DNA from 2 places in the Arthrobacter paludis genome. Region 1 is predicted to be linked to the other one. Evidence: predicted binding sites of a transcription regulator. Region 1 holds the regulator's gene; the other holds the start of a gene.
The links. Region 1 encodes LexA, which represses DNA repair genes until DNA is damaged. Its sites were predicted from a motif close to TCGAACANNTGTTCGA; they were not measured.

Region 1 (10,055 bases):
CGGGCGCCGCTACGGGTAGAGCAGGACGTCGCCGCCGTCGATCTCGGCCGCGAACCGCCCGAGCGCGCCGCGGGCGGGTCCGGCGACGGCCCGGCCGTCGGCCGGGTCGAAGTACGAGCCGTGGCAGGGGCAGTGGAAACGGGTGCCGTCCTGCGGATCGGCGGGGCCGACGGCGCAGCCCTGGTGCGTGCACACCGCCGTGTAGGCGAGTACGGTGCCGGCGTCGGGCCGGTGGAGGAGGAAGCCGCGCTCCGCGGCGGCGCCGTCCGCGTCCGGGACCGTCGCCGTCACGCCGAGGGACGAGCCCACGGGCAGGTCCGCGGCAGCGGCGACGCGCACCGGTTTCCCGTGCGGCGCGGGGACCGCGGACGGGCTGTTGTCCGGCGCCTGCGAGGAGCCGTCCCCGCAGGCGGCCAAGGTCACGGCCGCACCGGAGGCGACGGCGGCGAGGACGGTGCGGCGGCAGGCGGAAACGGGCAGGCTGGTCACCGGGGCATTCTCCCACGGCCCGGGGCGGGCCGTGGAAACGACGCCTCAGGATTCCAGGTAGATCATGACCCGGTCGCCGTCGATCTCGGCCGCATACGCGGGGAGCGGGTCCTTGGCGGGCCCCGCCTGCCGGCTGCCGTCCGTGAAGGAGAATTCCGAGCCGTGGCACGGGCACTGGAAGTTCCCGTCGCCGATCCCAACCTGGCAGCCCTGGTGCGTGCACACCGCGGTGTAGGCGAGGACCGTCGACTCGTCGGGACGGTGGAGCAGGTAGTTGTTGCCCTGCACGTTGACCGATGCCGAGGAGCCCACGGGCAGGTCCTCGGTCGTGGTCGCCTGCGTGGGCTCGCCCACCGGCTCGGGCGGGCCCTCCGGGGCGTCGCTGCCGCACGCGGTGAGTGCTCCGGCCGCACCGACCGCGAGGGTTCCGCCGAGGAAGACGCGTCGGGTTGCGCGGAGTCCGGTCTCGTTCATGGCGCCATTGTCGCACCGGGCGACGCCGATGGGGAGGGGCGACCGGCGCCGTTTACCGCGGCGCGGGCCGCCCCTAGGATGCCGCCGCGTGCTTCTGCTCGCCTAGACCCGTGCCGCTGCGTGGAATTGGTGGCCGAGGACGCGTTCGGAGGCTCCGGTGCGGTCCAGGTACGGGGTGATGCCGCCGAGGTGCAGCGGCCAGCCGGCGCCGAGGATCATGCACAGGTCCACGTCCTGCGGCGCGGCCACGACCCCGTCCGCCAGGAGTAGGCCGATCTCCTCCGCCAAGGCATCCTGGGTGCGCCGCAGCAGCGCGTCCGCGGAGACCGGGGAGGACCCGAACCGCATCAGGTCCAGGGTCGACCGCGGGATGGCTCGGCCCCCGCCGTCGTCCTCCCACAGCTGCCCGACGCCGTGGTCGACCAGGGCCTGCAGGTTCGCGGAGACGGGGTAGCGGTCGCCGAAGGCGGCGTGCAGGGACCCCTGGACGTGCTGCGCGACGGGCAGACCGACCATGGCGAGCAACGTGAACGGGCTCATCGGCAGGCCCATCGGGCGCAGGGCGGAGTCGGCCACCTCGGCGGGCGTGCCGGCGTCGAAGGCGGCCACGACCTCGGACAGGAGCCTCAGCAGGACCCGGTTCACGACGAAGGCCGGCGCGTCCCGGACCAGGACCGCGGTCTTGCCGAGCCGCGCAGCCGTCGCGAAGGCCGTGGCGACGGCCGAGTCCCGTGTCGCCGTGGTCCGGACGATCTCGACGAGCGGCATCACGGCCACGGGGTTGAAGAAGTGGAACCCGACGAGCCGTTCGGGGTGGGCCAGGCCCTCCGCCATCGCCGCGACCGAGAGCGAGGACGTGTTGGTCGCCAGCACGCAGTCGGGGGAGACGTGCCGCTCGACGTCCGCGAACACCCGGCGCTTGGCCCCGAGGTCCTCGAACACGGCCTCGATGACCCAGTCGCACCCCGCGAAATCGGCCAGGTCGGTCGTCCCCGTCACCAGCCCGGCGACGCGCGTGGCCTCGTCCTGGGACAGGCGGCCCTTCGCCGCCAGTCGTTCGGCCTCCCCGCGGATGCGGGACAGGCCGGCCTCGACCCGCCCGCTGTCGAGGTCCGTGATCACCACGGGCACGTCCAGCCGGCGGGCGAAGAGCAGGGCGAACTGGGTGGCCATCAGCCCGGCGCCGACGATCCCGATCCTCGTGACCGGAAGCGGAGGGGAGTCCGGCACGCCGGCCGGGCGCTTGGCCCGTTTCTGCAGCAGTTCCAGCAGCGCGTAGACGGAGTCGCGGAACTGGTCGGACGCGATGAGCTCGTCCAGTGCGTCGCACTGCTGGTCCGCGGATTCCGCTGGGGTCGCGGTCGCCGCCGCGGCGAACAGCGTCGCGAGCCGGTGCGGTGCGGGGGCGGCCGGGCCGGCCTTCGCCTCGGCGAGCGACCGGGCGTCGGCCGCGGCACGCTCCCAGCGGGCGGCGACCGCGGGGTCGCCCGGATCCACCGCGTGGGGGCGGGCGACGGCGGCGTCCCCGCCCAGGACCCGGTCGGCCCAGGCCAGCGACGCGTCCAGGAACCCCTCTGCGTCCATCAGGGCGTCCGCCATGCCGAGCTGGTGGGCGGCGGCGCCATCGAGGGTGCGGTTGTTGTTGAGCGCGTTCTCCAGCATCACGGCCACCGCCGCTTCGGGGCCCACCAGGCGCGGGAGCCGGTAGACGCCGCCCCAGCCGGGGACCAGGCCGAGATGGGCCTCCGGCAGGCCGAGGCCCCGCGCGGAGCCGCTGACCGTGCGGTACGTGCAGGCCAGGGCGAGCTCCAGGCCGCCCCCGAGGGCCGTTCCGTTCACGAAGGCGAAAGTGGGGACTCCGAGGTCCGCGAGCAGGTCGTACGCCGCGTGGCCCAGCTCGGCCATCCTCCGCCCGTGTTCCGCTCCCCGCAGGCCCTGGACGATCGACAGGTCCGCGCCGGCGACGAAGACGCCGTCGACGCCGACCACGGCCAGGGCGTCGATCTCCCCGGCGGCGGCGCGTTCGGCCTGGGCCGCCAGTTCACGGCCGAGCTCGACGAGCGTGCGCGGGCCGAGCGTGGCGGGCCGGCGCGGACCCAGGCCGTTGTCCAGCGTCAGCAGGGCCAGGCGCCGTCCGGAGGCGAGGGGCCGGTCCTCCACCGTGGTGCGGGTGACAGCCTCGTCGGGCGCCAGCGCGGTCAGGTCGGCGAAGCGGTCGAAGGCGAATGCGGTGTGGGCGGGCACGGGCTGCTCCTGGGGTTCCGGATGTGGTCCGCACCATACGCTACTGGCGGGTAACTTTCTCCGCAAGCACCGCTTCTCTTCGCGGGGCTTCGCTGCGGCTCCGGGCGCCTGGCGCGCTACAGGGAGCGCAGGACCGACACGACCTTGCCCATGACCGTCGCGTGGTCGCCGAGGATGGGTTCGTACTGCCGGTTCTGGGGAAGCAGCCAGGTGTGCCCGTCCCGCTGCCGGAACGTCTTGACGGTGGCCTCGTCGTCGAGCAGTGCGGCGACGATGTCTCCGTTCTCCGCCGTGCTCTGCCGGCGCACGACGACCCAGTCGCCGTCGCAGATCGCAGCGTCCACCATGGAGTCGCCGCTGACCTTCAGCATGAACAGCTCGCCGTGGCCCACCAGCTGGCGGGGGAGTGCGACGACGTCCTCGACGCTTTGGTCCGCCAGGATCGGGCCGCCGGCCGCGATGCGGCCCACGAGGGGCACCATGGCCGAGTCGGAGGCGGAGGCGATCTCGGAGACGTGCATCCCGTTCAGGGCCGACACGTCGCCGCCCTGTTCCGGGGCGTCCTCCGCGCCCGGGGCGTTCAGGGTGAGGGGCAGGAGGATCTCCAGCGCGCGCGGGCGCCGGGGGTCGCGGCGGATGTAGCCGAGCTTCTCGAGCTGGCCCAGCTGGTGCGTCACGCTCGACAGGCTGGCGAGCCCCACCATGTCCCCGATCTCACGCATCGACGGCGGGTACCCGTTGGCCGCCACCGAGCGCTGGATGGTCTCGAGGATCTTGCGTTGGCGCAGCGTCAGGCTCTTCGGGGCGCCCTTCCGCGTGGGGGTTCCGGGTGTGCTCATGCCGTCCGCCGTTCTCTCCGCCGGCCTGCCCGGCCGGCCCCAACTTGTCGGTGGCCGCTGGTGGGGTGTCGCCCATGGACCGTTGCTCCCACGCTATCCCAGCCCAAGAGGCGATTCAAAGGTTTATTCGAACGTGTCTCGACATCCATCGAGCATCGGTGCTACAACTGAACCCAGCAGTTTTCGAAAAGATGTTCGAAGCCCTGATTTCGAATGTTTCGAACAGCAGGACCGCCGGCCCGGCCGGCGCCAATCGGAAAGGCAAGACCATGGCACAGATCGCCATCGCGGCCCCTGTCTCCCTGGGGATGCACTCCGTTCGCACGCCACTGCCCGCCGCCCCTGGACCGCTGCGCCTGACCCGGCGCGGCCGGCTCCTGCTCATCGGCCTACCCGTCATGCTCGGGGCCGCCGCCCTGATGCTCGTGCTCGGCGCCTTCACGGCTCCCGTCGTCGCAGGCTCGGGGGCGCCGGCGCCCGTCCAGGCGACCACCGTTCCTGTCGCCGAGGGCGATTCGCTGTGGTCGATCGCCGCGGAGGTGGCGCCGGAGCGCGAGCCGCGCGCCGTCATCGCCGAGATCGCCGAACTCAACAACCTGAGCGGCTCCGCCCTCGTCCCCGGCCAGGAGCTGCTGGTCCCCGTCGGATCCTGACCGGCGGCGCCCGCGAATGTTACCCGGGCCCGCCGCCAAGGCGCGTCCGGATTCGGGGCCAGACGGCGCCGGTGCCTAGAATCGAGCGGTGAGTGAGCAGCTAGAACGTCTCTCCCGTCTCCCCCTCCGCGACAACCTGCGGGGGCTGGAGCCCTACGGCGCCCCGCAGCTGGACGTGCCGATCCAGCTGAACGTCAACGAGAACACGCACCCGCTTCCGCCCCAGGTCCGCAGGGCCATTGCGGAGGAGGTCGAGCTCGCGGCCGGCGGCCTCAACCGGTATCCGGACCGCGAGTTCAGCGAACTCCGGCAGCGGCTCGCCGACTATCTCGGCCACGGCCTGGGCCCAGCGAACATCTGGGCGGCCAACGGCTCCAACGAGGTGCTCCAGCAGATCCTCCAGGCCTTCGGGGGCCCGGGGCGCAGCCTGCTCTCGTTCCCCCCGACGTACTCCATGTACCCGCTGCTGGCCAGCGGAACCGACACCCGGTACATCGCCGGGCGGCGGGCCGGGGACTTCGGCCTCAGCGCATCCGACGCGGCGGCCCAGGTGGCAGAACACGCGCCGAACGTCGTCTTCCTCTGCTCCCCGAACAACCCCACGGGCACGGCACTCGGCCTCGATGTCGTGGACGCCGTCTACGCCGCCGGGGAGGCGAGCAACGCGGTCGTCGTGGTCGACGAGGCCTACGCGGAGTTCGCCAAGAACGGCACGCCGTCGGCCCTGACCCTGCTGCCCGGGCGCGAGCGGCTCGTCGTGTCGCGCACCATGAGCAAGGCATTCGCACTCGCCGGCGCGCGCCTGGGCTACCTCGCCGCCGCGCCGGAGATCGCCGACGCCCTGCGGCTGGTCCGGCTGCCGTACCACCTCTCCGCGGTCACGCAGGCCACGGCCAACGCGGCCCTGCGCCACGTCGACGCGCTCCTGGCGAACGTCGAGGACATCAAGATGCAGCGCGACCGCATTGTCGACGAGCTCAAGCGCCTCGGACTCGAGCCCGCCGAGAGCGACTCGAACTTCGTCTTCTTCGGCGGCCTCGAGAACCCGCAGGCCATCTGGCAGGGGCTGCTCGAGCGCGGCGTCATCGTCCGCGACGTCGGCATCCACGGACACCTGCGGGTCACCGCGGGGACCGAGGCGGAGACCTCGGCGTTTCTCGAGGGCCTCGGGGAGCTGCTCGGCGCGGACCGGGCCCGCCGGTAGACTGGTGGGGCCCGCACGGGCCCCGAAACCCAAAGGAAGCAATGCCTGCAGAACTGATCAGCGGCCGCCGGGCCCGCATGGAGCGGGTCACAAGCGAGTCGAGCGTCTACGTCGAGCTGGACCTGGACGGCACCGGCACCTCGGAGATCGGCACCACCGTGCCGTTCTACGACCACATGCTCACGGCGCTGTCCAAGCACTCCCTGATCGACCTGACCGTCCGGGCCTCCGGCGACACCAACATCGACGTCCACCACACGGTGGAGGACGTCGCGATCGCGCTGGGCGAGGCGCTGCGGACCGCGCTCGGCAACAAGGCGGGGATCCGCCGGTTCGGCCAGGCGGCCGTGCCGCTGGACGAGGCCCTGGCCAGCGCCGTCGTCGACATCTCCGGCCGGCCCTACCTCGTCCACGGCGGCGAGCCCGCGGGCCAGGAGTACCACTTGATCGGCGGCCACTTCACCGGGTCGCTGACGCGCCACGTGTTCGAGGCCCTGACCCTGCACGCGCAGATTTGCCTGCACATGCAGGTCGTGTCCGGCCGCGATCCGCACCACATCGTCGAGGCGCAGTTCAAGGCCTTCGCCCGGGCGCTCCGGGAGGCCGTCGAACCGGATCCGCGCACCGGCGGGGCGATCCCGTCCACGAAGGGCGCGCTCTAGGTGGCCGGGCGGAAGGTCACCGTCCTCGACTACGGGTCCGGGAACGTCCGGTCGGCGGTCCGGGCGCTCGAGCGCGTCGGCGCCGACGTCACGCTCAGCGCCGACCCCGCCGCCGTCGCGGGCGCGGACGGACTCGTCGTCCCGGGCGTGGGCGCCTTCGCCGCGGTCATGGAGGCACTGAGGGACTCCGGCGCGGTCCGGCACATCGGCCGGCGGATCGCGGGCGGTCGCCCGGTGTTGGGCATCTGCGTCGGCCACCAGGTCATGTTCGAGGAGGGCGTCGAGCACGGAGTCCGGACCCAGGGCCTGGGGGAGTGGCCGGGCAGCGTTGAGCTGCTCGACGCCCCCGTGGTCCCGCACATGGGTTGGAACACGGTCGAGGCCCCCGAGGACAGCCGCCTCTTCGAGGGCATCCGGGACGAGCGTTTCTACTTCGTCCACTCCTACGCCGTCCAGCGCTGGGACTTCGAGGTCGGCCAGCCGAAGATGCGCCCGCCGGCGGTCACCTGGGCCCGGCACGGGGCGCGCTTCATCGCCGCCGTCGAGAACGGCCCCCTCAGCGCCGTGCAGTTCCACCCCGAGAAGTCCGGCGACGCCGGCGCCGCGCTGCTGCGCAACTGGCTCGGCACCCTCTGATGTACAGCATCCTGCTGATGGCCCTGGCGGGGCTGCTCGCCGGCGGCGCCATCTCGCTGCGCCAGCAGAAGGCCCACCGCTCCTGGACTATCGCCTGCTGGGTCCTGGCGGGCCTGGCCCTGTTGGCCGCATACGTCCTGACCCTCTGACCACCACCGAAGACCCGAACGCGAAAGGGCGCCCATGGCCACCGAAGATACCCCCGTGCTCGAACTGCTCCCCGCCGTCGACGTCGCCGACGGACAGGCCGTGCGCCTGGTCCAGGGCGAGGCCGGCAGCGAGACCGGCTACGGCGACCCGCTCGAGGCCGCCCTGGCGTGGCAGGAGGCCGGGGCCGAGTGGGTGCACCTCGTGGACCTCGATGCTGCGTTCGGCCGGGGCCAGAACACGGAGGTCCTCCGCCGCGTCTCCGACGAGCTCTCCATCCGCGTCGAGCTCTCCGGCGGGATCCGCGACGACGCGTCGCTCGAGCGCGCCCTGGAGTTCGGCGCGGCCCGCGTGAACCTGGGCACCGCGGCCCTGGAGAACCCGGAGTGGACGGCCCGGGCCATCGAGCGCCACGGCGACGCGATCGCGGTCGGCCTCGACGTGCGCGGCACGACGCTGGCCGCCCGCGGCTGGACGCAGGAGGGCGGCGACCTCTGGGAGGTCCTGGCCCGGCTCGAGGACGCCGGCTGCGCCCGCTACGTCGTCACGGACGTGACGAAGGACGGCACCTTGAGCGGGCCGAACACGGAGCTCCTGCGCCAGATGTGCGAGCGGACGGACAAGCCGGTCGTCGCCTCCGGGGGCATCTCGAGCCTGGACGACCTGCGCGCGCTGCGCCAGCTCGTGCCCCTCGGCGTCGAGGGCGCCATCGTCGGCAAGGCCCTGTACGCCGGGCGGTTCACCCTGCCGGAGGCCCTCGACGTCGCCGGTCGGCGCTAACGGGTCGCGGGCCCATGGCTGAGGGAGACGGGTCCGGCCCCCACGGCCGGCGCCACCTGCCGGGGCACATCGCCGCCGCACTCGAGCGGGCCGGGTCGGCCGCGGACTCCGCCGGACAGGCGTGGCAGGGGCGGGACCTCGCCGGGGAGGGCAACCCGCTGCACCGCTTCGACGGCGACGACGGCGCCGCCCACCCCGCCTACGAGGCCGCCATCGCGGCTCTCCGTTCCGGGAACGGGTCCGAGGAGGACGTGCACGCTGCCCTGGCGGAGGCGAGGGTCTTCGTTCCCGTGGTCGCCACGCTCGCCGAGGGCGGCCTGGGGGAGCACGGCTTCGCCGAGGACAAGGAGGCGGACATGGCGCTCGTGACGATCAAGGCCCCGGACGGCCGCCCCGCCCTGCCCGTCTTCACCACGGCGGAGCGGCTGCGCGGCTGGCACCCGGAGGCGCGCCCGGTCGCCGTCTACGCCCCCCGCGCCGCGCTGTCCGCGGTGTCGGAGGGGGCGCAGCTGCTGGTCGTGGACCCGAGCGCGGAGACGATCTTCGTCCTGCGCCGCCCCGCGGTCTGGGCGCTGGCCCAGCAGCGCGCCTGGGTGCCGTCCTACAAGGACCCGTCGCACCTCGGGCTGATCCAGCGGCTCGCCGACGCGGAGCCGGACATTGCCAGGGTCACCGCCGGCCCCGGCCGCGGAGTGGCCTCCCGCACCGCGGACGGACTCGTGCTGGCCGGAGGGGGCGCCGGGCCCGAGTTGCGCCTGGAGGTCGCGTTCAGGCCGGGAACGGCGCCCGACGCCGCGCGTGCCGCGGTCGGCCGGCTGCAGCGCGGACTGTCGGCGGACCGGGCCTTCGCCGAGGCCGTCGATTCGCTGGACATCGGCCTGGCCGCGGCCTGACCCGCGTGCGCGGCCGGTGCCGGCGGCGCCGCGTGGCCCGGCGAACGCGAAAGGGCCGCCCGGTGCCGGGCGGCCCTGGTGGGTCCGGGGCGGGAACCGCCCGCGGCGCCTAGTTCACCGGTCCGGTGAACTTCTCGCCCGGCCCCTGGCCGGGCGCGTCGGGCAGCAGCGAGGCCTCGCGGAAGGCCAGCTGCAGCGACCGCAGGCCGTCGCGCAGCGGCGCGGCGTGCTGGCTGCCGATTTCGGGGGCCCCGGCGGTCACGAGGCCCGCGAGGGCCGTGATCAGCTTGCGGGCCTCGTCGAGGTCCTTGAGTTCCTCGGCGTTCTGGCCCTCCGCGAGGCCGCACTTGACGGCGGCGGCGCTCATCAGGTGGACGGCCGCCGTCGTGATGATCTCGACGGCGGGGACCTCGGCGATGTCGCGCGCGTGGTCGGCGGGGGTGGTGTCCGGATTCGGTTCGGCAGTGCTCATGATGCTAAGCTTTCCACAGACCGACCGGTTTCCCGCATCCGGTGGTGCCCCGTGGGAAGTGATTCCCGGCACCACGCGCAGGGAACCGGGGCGCAAGTGGAGGCCTTCTCCCACCCGCAGTGGCCGCTCAGGCCGCCGGGTCGTTCGGTGGCACGGATGCCCATCCGTGCCGGATGGTACGCCGTCCGCCGAATCCTCGAGGCCTCCGCCTGCTCCGCAGCCGGGGGCCTTCCCCGTATGTGGAGGCTTCGACACCGACGACAGCAGGAGTGACACATCAGCGATCCACGCATTAACGAGCGAATCCGCGTCCCCGAGGTGCGGCTGGTCGGACCCAACGGCGAACAGGTGGGCATTGTGCGCATCGAGGACGCGTTGCGTCTGGCCACGGAGTCCGACCTCGATCTCGTGGAGGTTGCGCCGACGGCAAAGCCTCCCGTGTGCAAGTTGATGGACTTCGGCAAGTTCAAGTACGAAGCCGCCGTGAAGGCGCGCGAGGCCCGGAAGAACCAGACGAACACGGTTCTGAAGGAAATCCGCTTCCGCCTCAAGATCGACAAGC
Region 2 (10,055 bases), on a different contig from region 1:
GCAGCGCCTGGCCGGCGACGGCGGAGATGACGGCCATGTACATCGGGTTGCGCACGTAGCGGTACGGGCCGCTGACGACCAGGCGCCGGGGCGGGGCGACGGGGGCCGGGGTGCCGAGGCCCTCGACGGCGAAGCGCCGGAACGCGTCGGCGACGGCGGCCGCGCCGGCCGCGGCCAGCACCGTCCCGAGCGCGCGGGCCGCGGGCCCGCCGGGGACCGGCGTGCGGGGCCGCCACCGGGTCAGCAGCCACGGGACGGCGCCGCCGACCGTCAGTGGCCCGACGGCGAAGGCGGCGGTGCCGGCGATGGCCCGGCGCCGCTGGGCGGCCTCGGCGGGGTCCGGCTTCCGGGGGTCCGCGCGGTGCTGTGTGCGGTTCATGCCCCCATGGTGCCCCGGTGCCGCGGGCGGGCCAAGGGCGCGGGGGCGCGCCGCCGGGCCCCGGCGGGAACGCGGTTGTCGAGGCCCTCGGCCTCCATGAGGCGGGCGAGGCCGCCCGGGTCGCCGGACGCATCCGGCGGGGCCGGGGCGGGGCGGCGGCCGGTGTCCCGGGCCCGGTCCGGGGACGTCAGGTAGCCCGGGCCGGGGAGGGCGGCGGTGTCCGCGAGGTCCCAGGCGCGCAGGGCCTGCAGGCTGATGCCGCGGGGGCCGGTGCGGCGGGTCTTGCCGTGCACGAGCAGCAGCCGGGTCCCGAACAGGAGCGGACCGGAGTTCTCCTGGGCCTCCTGGAAGAACGTGCAGTCCACGCAGCCGGTCCCGTCGTCGAGCGAGATGAACACGACCCTCCGCCCGCCGCGCATCGGCGGGGTCTGCGTGGCCACACGGATCCCCGCGACGAGCACCTCCGCGCCGTTGCGCAGCCCCAGCAGCTCCCCGGCGCTGGTGGTCCCGAGCCGGCGCAGCAGCGGCCCGTGGCTGTCCATGAGGTGGCCGCTCGCGTCGACGGCGAGCAGGTCCAGTTCGGTGCGGACCGTCTCCTCCGCGGTCGGTGCGGGCGATCCGTCCGGCAGGGCGGCGGCCTCGAGGTCCGGCAGCGGCAGGGGCAGCTGGCCCGGCAGGGGCCGGTGCCGCGGCGCCGGGCGCGCCGCGGAGCGCTGGGCGAGCAGGTGCCGGACCAGGTCGGCGCGGTTGCCGCGGCCGGCCCGGGCCTGGAACGCGTCGAACGCCCCGAGCGCGGCCAACCGCTCGAGCGAGGCCCGGGTCAGGCCCGCCCGGTCCCGCACGTCCGCCAGCGAGGCGTAGGGCTGGCCGGCAACGGCCCGCCGGACCTCCCTCCCGGACACCCCGTGGATGCCGGACAGGGCGAGTCGGATCCCGAGCCGGCCCTCCCCCGTGCGCTCCACGTGGTAGGCGGCCGCGCTGCGGTTGATGTCCACCGGCAGGATCGGGATCCCCAGCCGCCTCGCCTCGGCGACGAGCAGCCGCTTGGGGTACATGCCGGGGTCGTGCTCCCACAGCCCGGCCAGGAAGGCCTCCGGATGGTGGGCCTTCAGCCAGGCGGACTGGTACGTGGGCACCGCGAACGCGGCCCCGTGGGCCTTGCAGAACCCGAAGCTGCCGAAGGCCTGCAACGTCCTCCACACCGTGTCCACGACGTCGAGCGCGTACCCCCGTTCCCGCGCGCGGGAACGGAAGAACGCCTCGACCTCCGGCTCCCGGTCCGGGTTGCCGAGCAGCCTCCGGAAGACGTCGGCCTTCGCCAGCGAGCATCCCGTCATGGTGTGGAACGTGCGCAGCACCTGCTCGTGGAAGACCGTGACCCCGTGCGTCTCGGCGAGCGCGGGCTTCAGGTCCGGGTGCGGGTAGCGCTCGGGGGCGAAGCCGTGCCGGTTCTCCAGGTAGGGCCGGACCATGTCCGACTGCATGGGTCCGGGCCGGAACAGAGAGATGTCGATGATCAGGTCGTTGAACTCGCGCGGCTGCAGCTTGCCCAGCAGCTCGCGCTGCCCGGGGGACTCGATCTGGAAGCAGCCCAGGGTGTGGGTGCTGCGGATCAGCTCGAACGTCGCCTCGTCGTCAAGGGGCACGCGCTCCAGGTCGATCCGCCCGTCGGGCGCGACGTACGCGGGCGGGCCGCCCTCCGGGCCGGGCGGGTGGCCGCCGGCGGCGGCCACCTCCTCGGCGCCGCCGTGGATGCGCACCACCTCGTCGAGCGCGTGGGCCATCGCCGACTGCATGCGCACGCCCAGCACGTCCAGCTTCAACATGCCCATCGGGTCCATGTCGTGCTTGTCGAACTGGCTCATGGGCAGCCCCAGCCCGCTGGGCTGGACCGGCGTGCGGTCCAGCAGGGACGCGTCCCCGAGGATCACCCCGCACGGGTGCATGGAGATGTGGCGGGGCAGCCGGTCGAGCCGCTCGGTGATGTCCACCAGCAGGTCCAGCTGGCGCTCCCGGCCCACGCGTTCGGCGAAGGGCCTCAGCTCCGGCTTCTCGGCGAGCGCCTGCCTGAACCCCCCGGCGGAGAAGCGCCACAGCTGCTTGGCGATCGCGTCGATCTCGGCCTCGTCGAAGCCCAGGGCCAGGCCGGCGTCGCGGACGGCGCCGCGGGCGCGGTAGCCGTTCTGCATGCTCATGAGCGTGACCCGCTCGGGGCCGAACCGCTCGAAGATCCGGTGGTAGATCCGGTGGCGCTCGGCGGACTCGACGTCGATGTCGATGTCGGGCAGCGTGGAGCGGTCCAGGGAGAGGAACCGCTCGAAGAGCAGGTCGTGGGCCAGCGGGTTCACGTGGCTGATGCCCAGCAGGTAGTTGACCAGGCTGGAGGCGCCGGAGCCGCGGGCGGCGCTGCGGACGCCGAGCCCGGCGATCATGGTGGAGACCTCGGCGACGGTGAGGAAGTAGGGGGCGAAGCCCAGGCCGGCGATGGTGGACAGCTCGGCGCCCAGGCGGCGGCGGACCTCGGGGGCGTCGGCGCCGGCGCCGAGCAGGCGCGTGGCCCCGGCCTCGCAACGGGCGAGCAGTTCGCGGTCGGGGGCCCCGGCGATGCCGATGACCTCGGCCTCGGGGACGACGGGCCGGCCCCAACCGGCGTCGGCGACCGGGTCCAGCCGGCAGCGGTCGGCGACGGCGGCGGTGTCCGCCAGCAGCCGGGCGGCCTCCGCGCCGCCCCATCCGGCCTCGCGGCAGAGTTCCCGGGCCAGGCCTGCCATCTCCGCGGGGCCCTTCAGCCAGCCCTGCCCGTTCGGCTGCAGGTCGTCAAGGGCCTCGAGGGACGTCAGGGCGCGGGCGGCGTCGAGCACGTCGGCGGTCGCGGCGCCGTCGGGCTCCGCATAGCGGACCGCGTTGGAGAGCACCACCGGCACCCCGCAGTCCCGCGCGGCGCGCGCCAGGCGCACGGCGTGGGCGGTGCTGAGCCGCCCGCCGGGGTGGCTCAGGTGGGTGACGGCCTCGACGGCGAGCGCGCCGTCCGGCAGGGCCGAGCGCCAGGCGGCCAGCAGCTGCCGGGCCCGGGAGTAGCCGCGCTCCTGCGCGGCGCGCCCGACGTCGGAGTACGGGCCCAGCAGCACGATCAGCCGGGCGGTCCCGTCCTCCCCGGCCGCGTGGGCGGCCAGCTCGGAGGCGGTGACGCCGACCGGGCGGGCGGACGGGCCGCCGGTTCCGGCGTGGGCGGCCGAGACGAGCCGGCACAGGGCGTGGTAGCCGGCGCCGCCGTCGTGCCCGGTGGCCAGCACGACGACGCGGCCGGCGACCGGCGGCTGCCGGGGGCGCCGCCCGCGCGCGGCGCGCGGCGCGGCCCCGAGCACGGCGAGGTCGACGCCGACGAGGGGGTCCAGCCCGTGCTCGCGGCACGCCTTGAGGTGCTTGACGGTGCCGTAGAGCCCATCGCGGTCGGTGCACGCGAGGGCGTCGGCGCCGTCGGCCGCCGCCCGGGCGGCGAGGTCCTCCGGCCACGAGGCGCCGTAGTGGGCGCTGAACGCGGTGGCGACGTGGAGGTGGGTGAAGGTCACGCGCTCTCCCGCAGAGCGTCGTGGATGCGCACGATCCGCCAGCGTCCCGTGCCGGTGTGCCGGGAGACATCGAACGTGAGCAGCGGGCCGCGCCCGGCCAGCCGGACCTGGAGGCGCCAGATCTCGTGGTCCACCAGACCCGGGCCGCTGCCCCGCTGGGCGCGCGGCTCCTCGGCCCACCAGCGGCGGCGCTCGAACCAGCGCACCGGCTCGGCGGCCACGCGGTATTCGCGCCCCTGCCAGCGCAGCCGCAGGGGCTGGCCGGTGGGCGTGCAGTCGACCTCGATGGACTGGGTGAACAGGCCCATACCGAAACCTCCATCGCGCCGGCCGGGTGTGAGGGTCCGGGGGCGCCCTTGGGTACGGGAAGCCGGCGCCGCAGGGGGAAGCTCGGTGGCGCCAACTCCATTTTATTCGAACTTTTGTTCGATTCCAAGGCTAGGGAGGCGCACCGACGGATTGGGCGCTACCCTGCCGCCATGGACTATCCCGCCATCACCGCAGTGACCCTGGGCGTGCGCGACGTCGAGGCCTCCCGCGCCTTCTACGTGGACGGGTTGGGCTTCGAGCCGCTGCAGCACCTGCCCGGGGAGATCGCGTTCGTCCGCGCCGGGCACGGGCTGATGCTCGCCCTGTGGAACGTGGCCAGCATGCCGGGCGAGTACGGCGACGTCGGCTTCGGGGCGCAGGCCCCACCCGTGTCCCTGGGGCACAACACGGACTCCCCCGGGGCGGTCGCCGGGCTCTACGCGCGGGCGCTGGCGGCCGGCGCGGCGGCGGTCGAGGAACCCGGCCGGCGCCCGTGGGGCGGAACCAGCGCGTGCGTCGCGGACCCGGACGGCTACCGCTGGGACTTCGTCCACAACCCGGCGTTCTCCATCGGGGACGACGGCGCCGTCGCGCTCGGGTAGTGCGCGGCCCGGCCGCGCCCGGGCCCTAGAAGAGCCCGCCTGGCTCCGCCGGCTCCGGCACGGCGGGCTCGATGAGCTCGGGCCCGTCGTTGCGCACGTTCCCGACGGCGGCCCCGACCTCCCGCACGTCCCAGCGCCGGGCGACGTCCGGCGCCTCCGCGACGGCCCGCTCGATCAGCGGCAGCGGCTCGCGCGCCCCGGGGTCGAGCCAGGCGTCCATCCCGTCCCGCGACAGCGGCAGGGGGACGCGGTCGTGCAGGGTGGCCAGCCGCTCCAGCACCGCATCGCCCGTGCCCTCCGGCGGGGAGGGCATGGTCAGGATCGAGGTCGAGAGCAGCCACCGCCCCGGGTCGCCGGACTCCCGGGACGGGTCCTTCCACCACTCGTAGAGCCCGGCGAAGAAGACCAGGGACCCGTCGGCGGGGTGCACGTAGTGCGGGGTCTTCCGCGCGCCGCGGCCGGCCCCCTCCCGCTGCCACTCGAAGTAGCCCTCGGCGGGGACGGCGCAGCGCCGGGCCTGGGCCGCGCGGCGGAACGTCGGCTTCTCCGCGGCGGTCTCGCTGCGCGCGTTGAAGGCCCGCACGCCGACGGCGGGGTCCTTGGCCCACCCCGGCACCAGCCCCCAGCGGGCGACGTGGACCTGGCGGGCCGGCTCGCCGTAGACGAGCCGCTCCAGCACGACGGCGACGTCCGAGGTGGGGGCGATGTTCCACGACGGGGGCAGCGCCAGGTCCCCCGGGTCCTCGGCCCCGGCCTCCGCGACGAGGTCCCCGACCGCCCTGGCCATGACATAGCGACCGCACATGGAATAAGCGTCCCACACGGCCGGTTGGCTTGGGCATGAGCGCAGCGAACCTCAACGAATACGTCCCCCAGGCCGGGGCGGTCACCATGTTCACCACGTCCTGGTGCGGCTACTGCCGGAACCTCAAGCGGGCCATGGACGCCGACGGCATCGCCTACCGCGAGGTCAACATCGAGGAGGTGCCCGGCACCGCCGAGATCGTCGAGTCCTTCAACGGCGGCAACCAGACCGTGCCGACCCTCGTCTTCCCCGACGGGACGGCCGCGACCAACCCCCGCATCGCCGAAGTGAGGGAGCGACTTTCCTAGACCCGTGTGGTTGGATGAGGGGTGCCGGCCGCCACAGGCCGGCACCCCCTTGTTTTCCAAGCACCAAGCGCGGCCGCGTGGGCGGCCGGAGGGAAGGAGCGCCATGCCGCAGAAGGTCCAGGGCGTTGTCGTGCGGGCCAAGGACGCCCCGGTCGAGACCACCACCATCGTCATCCCCGACCCGGGGCCGGGCGAGGCCGTGGTCGACATCCTCACGTGCGGGGTCTGCCACACGGACCTGCACTACAAGCAGGGTGGCATCGGGGACGAGTACCCCTACCTGCTCGGCCACGAGGCCACCGGCGTCGTCTCCGCCGTCGGCGAGAACGTCACGGAGGTCGCCGTGGGCGACCGCGTCATCCTGAACTGGCGCGCCGTGTGCGGCCAGTGCCGCGCCTGCGCCAAGGGCCAGCCGCAGTACTGCTTCGACACCCACAACGCCACCCAGAAGATGACCCTCGAGGACGGCACCGAGCTCTCCCCGGCCCTGGGCATCGGCGCCTTCGCCGAGAAGACCCTCGTCGCGGCCGGGCAGTGCACCAAGATCGACGAGGACGTCGACCCCGCCGCCGTGGGCCTGCTCGGCTGCGGCATCATGGCCGGCATCGGCGCCGCCATGAACACCGGCGAGGTCAAGCGCGGCGAGTCCGTGGCCGTCATCGGCTGCGGCGGCGTCGGCATCGCCGCGATCGTGGGCGCCAAGCTCGCCGGGGCCACCACGATCATCGCCGTCGACATCGACGACGCCAAGATCGAGCTGGCCAAGCAGCAGGGCGCCACCCACGGCGTGAACTCCAAGGCCTCCGACGCGGTCGAGGCCATCCGCGAGCTGACCGGCGGCTTCGGCGCCGACGTCGTCATCGACGCCGTGGGCCGCCCGGAGACCTACAAGCAGGCCTTCTACGCCCGCGACCTCGCCGGCCGGGTCGTGCTCGTCGGCGTGCCGACCCCGGAGATGTCCCTGGAGCTGCCGCTGCTGGACGTCTTCGGCCGCGGCGGGTCCCTGAAGTCCTCCTGGTACGGCGACTGCCTGCCCAGCCGCGACTTCCCGATGCTCGTCGAGCAGTACAAGCTCGGCCGCCTGGACCTGGACGCCTTCGTCACCGAGCGTATCGGCATCAAGGACGTCGAGGCCGCGTTCGAGAAGATGCACGGCGGCAAGGTCCTGCGTTCCGTGGTGGAGCTCTAGCGTGGCGGCCCGCATCGAGAACCTGGTGACCTCCGGGACGTTCAGCCTGGACGGCGGCACCTGGGACGTGGACAACAACGTCTGGATCGTCGGCGACGACTCCGAGGTCTTCGTGATCGACCCCGCCCACGACCCGGAGGCCATCGCCCGGGCGGTGTCCGGGCGCACGGTCAAGGCCGTGCTGCTCACGCACGGCCACGACGACCACATCCGGCACGCGCGGGACTTCGCGGACCGGGTGCAGGCGCCCGTGTACCTGAACCCGGCCGACCAGATGCTCTGGGAGGACGTGTTCCCGGGGACGCAGCCGGACGCGGCCATCGCGGACGGGGACGAGTTCGAGGTCGCCGGGACGTCGCTGACGGCCCTGCACACCCCGGGCCACTCCCCCGGCTCGACGTGCTTCCACGCGCCGGACCTGGGTGTCCTGTTCTCGGGGGACACGCTGTTCAACGGCGGTCCCGGCGCGACCGGGCGCTCGTACAGCGACTTCGGGACGATCATCGACTCGATCCGGGACCGGCTCCTGCCCCTTCCCGCGGAGACCGTGGTGAACACCGGCCACGGGGACCCCACCCGGATCGGCGACGAGGCGCCGAACCTGCAGGAGTGGATCGACCGCGGCCACTAGGCCGTTCGAGCGGACGACGACGGCGGCGCCGGTTCCCCTGGGGGCCGGCGCCGCCGTCGTGTCTGGGCCGGGGCCCGGCCCAGGCCGGCCCGGGACGGCTCCCCCGCCGCGGGCCTCTCCCGAGGGGGCGGGCGGGCTCCTAGCGGCCCAGGACCAGGGTGTGCGCGGCGTAGGCGTCCAGCAGCGCGGACTCGGCGTCGGCCACCGTGGTGCCCGGCACGAGGTCCGCGACGGACCCGGCGGTCGCGGGCGCGAACGGCAGGCCGAGGGCGGCGTACACGTCCTCGAGGACCGCCCGCACGGGACCCGAGTCCTCGACGACGAAGACGCTCGCGAAGAGCCAGGCCCCGGAGACGACCCGCTGCGCCGTGCCGACCAGTTTGACCGGCGAGGCCGCCGAGGACCGCGGCCCCGGGATGCCGTGCACGCTGTACTCGCCCGCGCAGTACTCCCCCGGGATCTCGCCGACGGCGGCGTCGGCCCCCAGCGTGCGCAGCGCGTCGGCATACAGGGCGCCCAGCGCCTTGAAGCGCAGCTGGTGTCCCATCATGGCCTCGTCCGCGCGCTCCGCGTGGTCCACGATCAGCGTCCCGCGGTGGTAGGCGGCGGCGCGGCCGCCGGCCTTGCGCACGACCGGCGCGAACCCCGCGGCGCGGGCGGCGGCGACGGCGGCCGCGTAGCCCGGCAGCCTGACGTCGCGCTGGCCGAACGCCAGCGTCGGGTCCGGGCGGTACACGCGCACGGTCGCGGGGCGTTCGCCGTCGCGCACCTGGGCGAGCAGTTCGAGCCCCGCGTGGAGGTCGGCCTCGGGGTCCCCGGAGGGCTCGCAGCGCCAGAGGTGCAGGGGCGCGTCGGCCCCCGGGTTCCACACGGTCATGGTCCCGATTCTAGGTGGGCCGCCCGGTCGCCGCCGCCGCGGCCCTACTGACCGGGCATGGGGCGGACCGTCAGGATCTGCTCGCTGCGGCCGAACGGCCCCTCCACGTCGTGCAGGACCGAGGAGGTCAGGCCGATGCCGTCGGCCCCGTAGGTCTGCTGGGCCTGCAGGCCGAGCCACTCCCCCACGGGGGCGCGGTGCATGTGGATCTGCAGGTCCACGTTGGGGAACATCCACGAGGCCGGGCCGGGCGCCACCCGCGGCGCCACGCCGTTGGCCGTGTCCACCATCCCGAGCAGGCGCACGATCGGCGCCGTCGCCGCCGTCGCGGACACCATCGCGTAGGGGTTCCGCATCCACACGATGCCGCGGCCGGGGCGGTGCCCCGGGGCCACGCGGAAGTCCAGGGACTCGATGTAGCCACCGGGCCACGGGGACATCCCGTCCCAGGCCGGCAGCTGCTCCGGGTGGGCCACCGCCTCGTCCTCGAGCGCGGCCACCGGGGCGCTGTCGAGGGTCTTCAGGCGCCACGCCCGGGCCACGATGCACGTCCGCCCCCGGGCCACCATCTCGGCCTCGATCAGCTCGATCGTCCGGCCCGGGCGCAGCATCCGCGTCCGCACCTCGAACTCTCCGCCGTGGATGATGCCCAGGATGTCCAGGCTCATCCGGGCCATCCGCGCGTCCTCGCGGGGCTCGAACGCCTCCAGCTCGTGCACCAGCACCCCGGTGGCCGGGGCCATGTGCTGCTCGTGGGGGTTCCAGGCGCCCTGGGCGTGCACCGTGGAGCGGTAGCGCCCCTGGCCCAGGGACTCGTAGTAGAAGTCTCCGGTGGCCAGTTCGGGCAGTCCGGCGGCCGTGGCGGTCTCCGTCATCAGGCGTCCTTTCGCGGGGGTCCGTGCGTCGGCCCCAGCCTATCCGGAGTGGCGCCCGCCACGGCCCACCGGTCCGCTCCCGGGGCCTCCCCGCGTCACCGACCCGGGTGGCACACTCGGAACCATGCGCGAACTCGTGGTCCTTGGCACGGCCTCCCAGGTCCCGACCCGGGACCGCAACCACAACGGCTACCTGCTCCTCTGGGACGGCCAGGGCCTGCTCTTCGACCCCGGGGAGGGCACGCAGCGCCAGCTCACCCACGCCGGCGTCGGCGCCAGCCGGATCACCCGCATCTGCCTCACGCACGTGCACGGCGACCACTGCTACGGCCTGCCCGGCGTGTTGTCCCGCATGGCGCTCGACGGCGTCGAACACCCGGTCCACCTGCACTACCCCGCGTCCGGCGACGCGGTCGTCCGCGCGCTCGTGTCCGTTGCGACGCCGGGACTCGACCTGCGGCTGCATCCGCACGGGGCCGCGGGCCCGATTGCCGCGGACCTGGAGGTGGAA

Region 2: the regulator LexA is predicted to act here: its motif matches at 4,363-4,378, upstream of AC1Q5D_RS12310 (DUF6504 family protein).

Annotation. Positions count from the first base shown of each region.
Region 1 is NZ_JBXAEW010000002.1:255,586-265,640, forward strand. Features, by position in the region: gene AC1Q5D_RS02620 (ATP-binding cassette domain-containing protein) at 1-19, shown strand, start outside; gene AC1Q5D_RS02625 (Rieske (2Fe-2S) protein) at 10-489, opposite strand; gene AC1Q5D_RS02630 (QcrA and Rieske domain-containing protein) at 535-963, opposite strand; gene AC1Q5D_RS02635 (3-hydroxyacyl-CoA dehydrogenase NAD-binding domain-containing protein) at 1,066-3,207, opposite strand; gene lexA (transcriptional repressor LexA) at 3,324-4,046, opposite strand; gene AC1Q5D_RS02645 (LysM peptidoglycan-binding domain-containing protein) at 4,316-4,699, shown strand; gene AC1Q5D_RS02650 (histidinol-phosphate transaminase) at 4,788-5,903, shown strand; gene hisB (imidazoleglycerol-phosphate dehydratase HisB) at 5,945-6,565, shown strand; gene hisH (imidazole glycerol phosphate synthase subunit HisH) at 6,566-7,201, shown strand; gene AC1Q5D_RS02665 (hypothetical protein) at 7,201-7,350, shown strand; gene priA (bifunctional 1-(5-phosphoribosyl)-5-((5-phosphoribosylamino)methylideneamino)imidazole-4-carboxamide isomerase/phosphoribosylanthranilate isomerase PriA) at 7,385-8,128, shown strand; gene AC1Q5D_RS02675 (SseB family protein) at 8,143-9,021, shown strand; gene AC1Q5D_RS02680 (DUF1844 domain-containing protein) at 9,131-9,493, opposite strand; gene infC (translation initiation factor IF-3) at 9,812-10,055, shown strand, end outside.
Region 2 is NZ_JBXAEW010000013.1:59,234-69,288, forward strand. Features, by position in the region: gene AC1Q5D_RS12300 (methyltransferase family protein) at 1-379, opposite strand, end outside; gene AC1Q5D_RS12305 (DNA polymerase III subunit alpha) at 376-3,948, opposite strand; gene AC1Q5D_RS12310 (DUF6504 family protein) at 3,945-4,256, opposite strand; gene AC1Q5D_RS12315 (VOC family protein) at 4,428-4,859, shown strand; gene AC1Q5D_RS12320 (SOS response-associated peptidase) at 4,885-5,664, opposite strand; gene AC1Q5D_RS12325 (glutaredoxin domain-containing protein) at 5,700-5,972, shown strand; gene AC1Q5D_RS12330 (S-(hydroxymethyl)mycothiol dehydrogenase) at 6,076-7,161, shown strand; gene AC1Q5D_RS12335 (MBL fold metallo-hydrolase) at 7,163-7,792, shown strand; gene AC1Q5D_RS12340 (lipoyl protein ligase domain-containing protein) at 7,932-8,669, opposite strand; gene AC1Q5D_RS12345 (thioesterase family protein) at 8,714-9,544, opposite strand; gene AC1Q5D_RS12350 (ribonuclease Z) at 9,669-10,055, shown strand, end outside.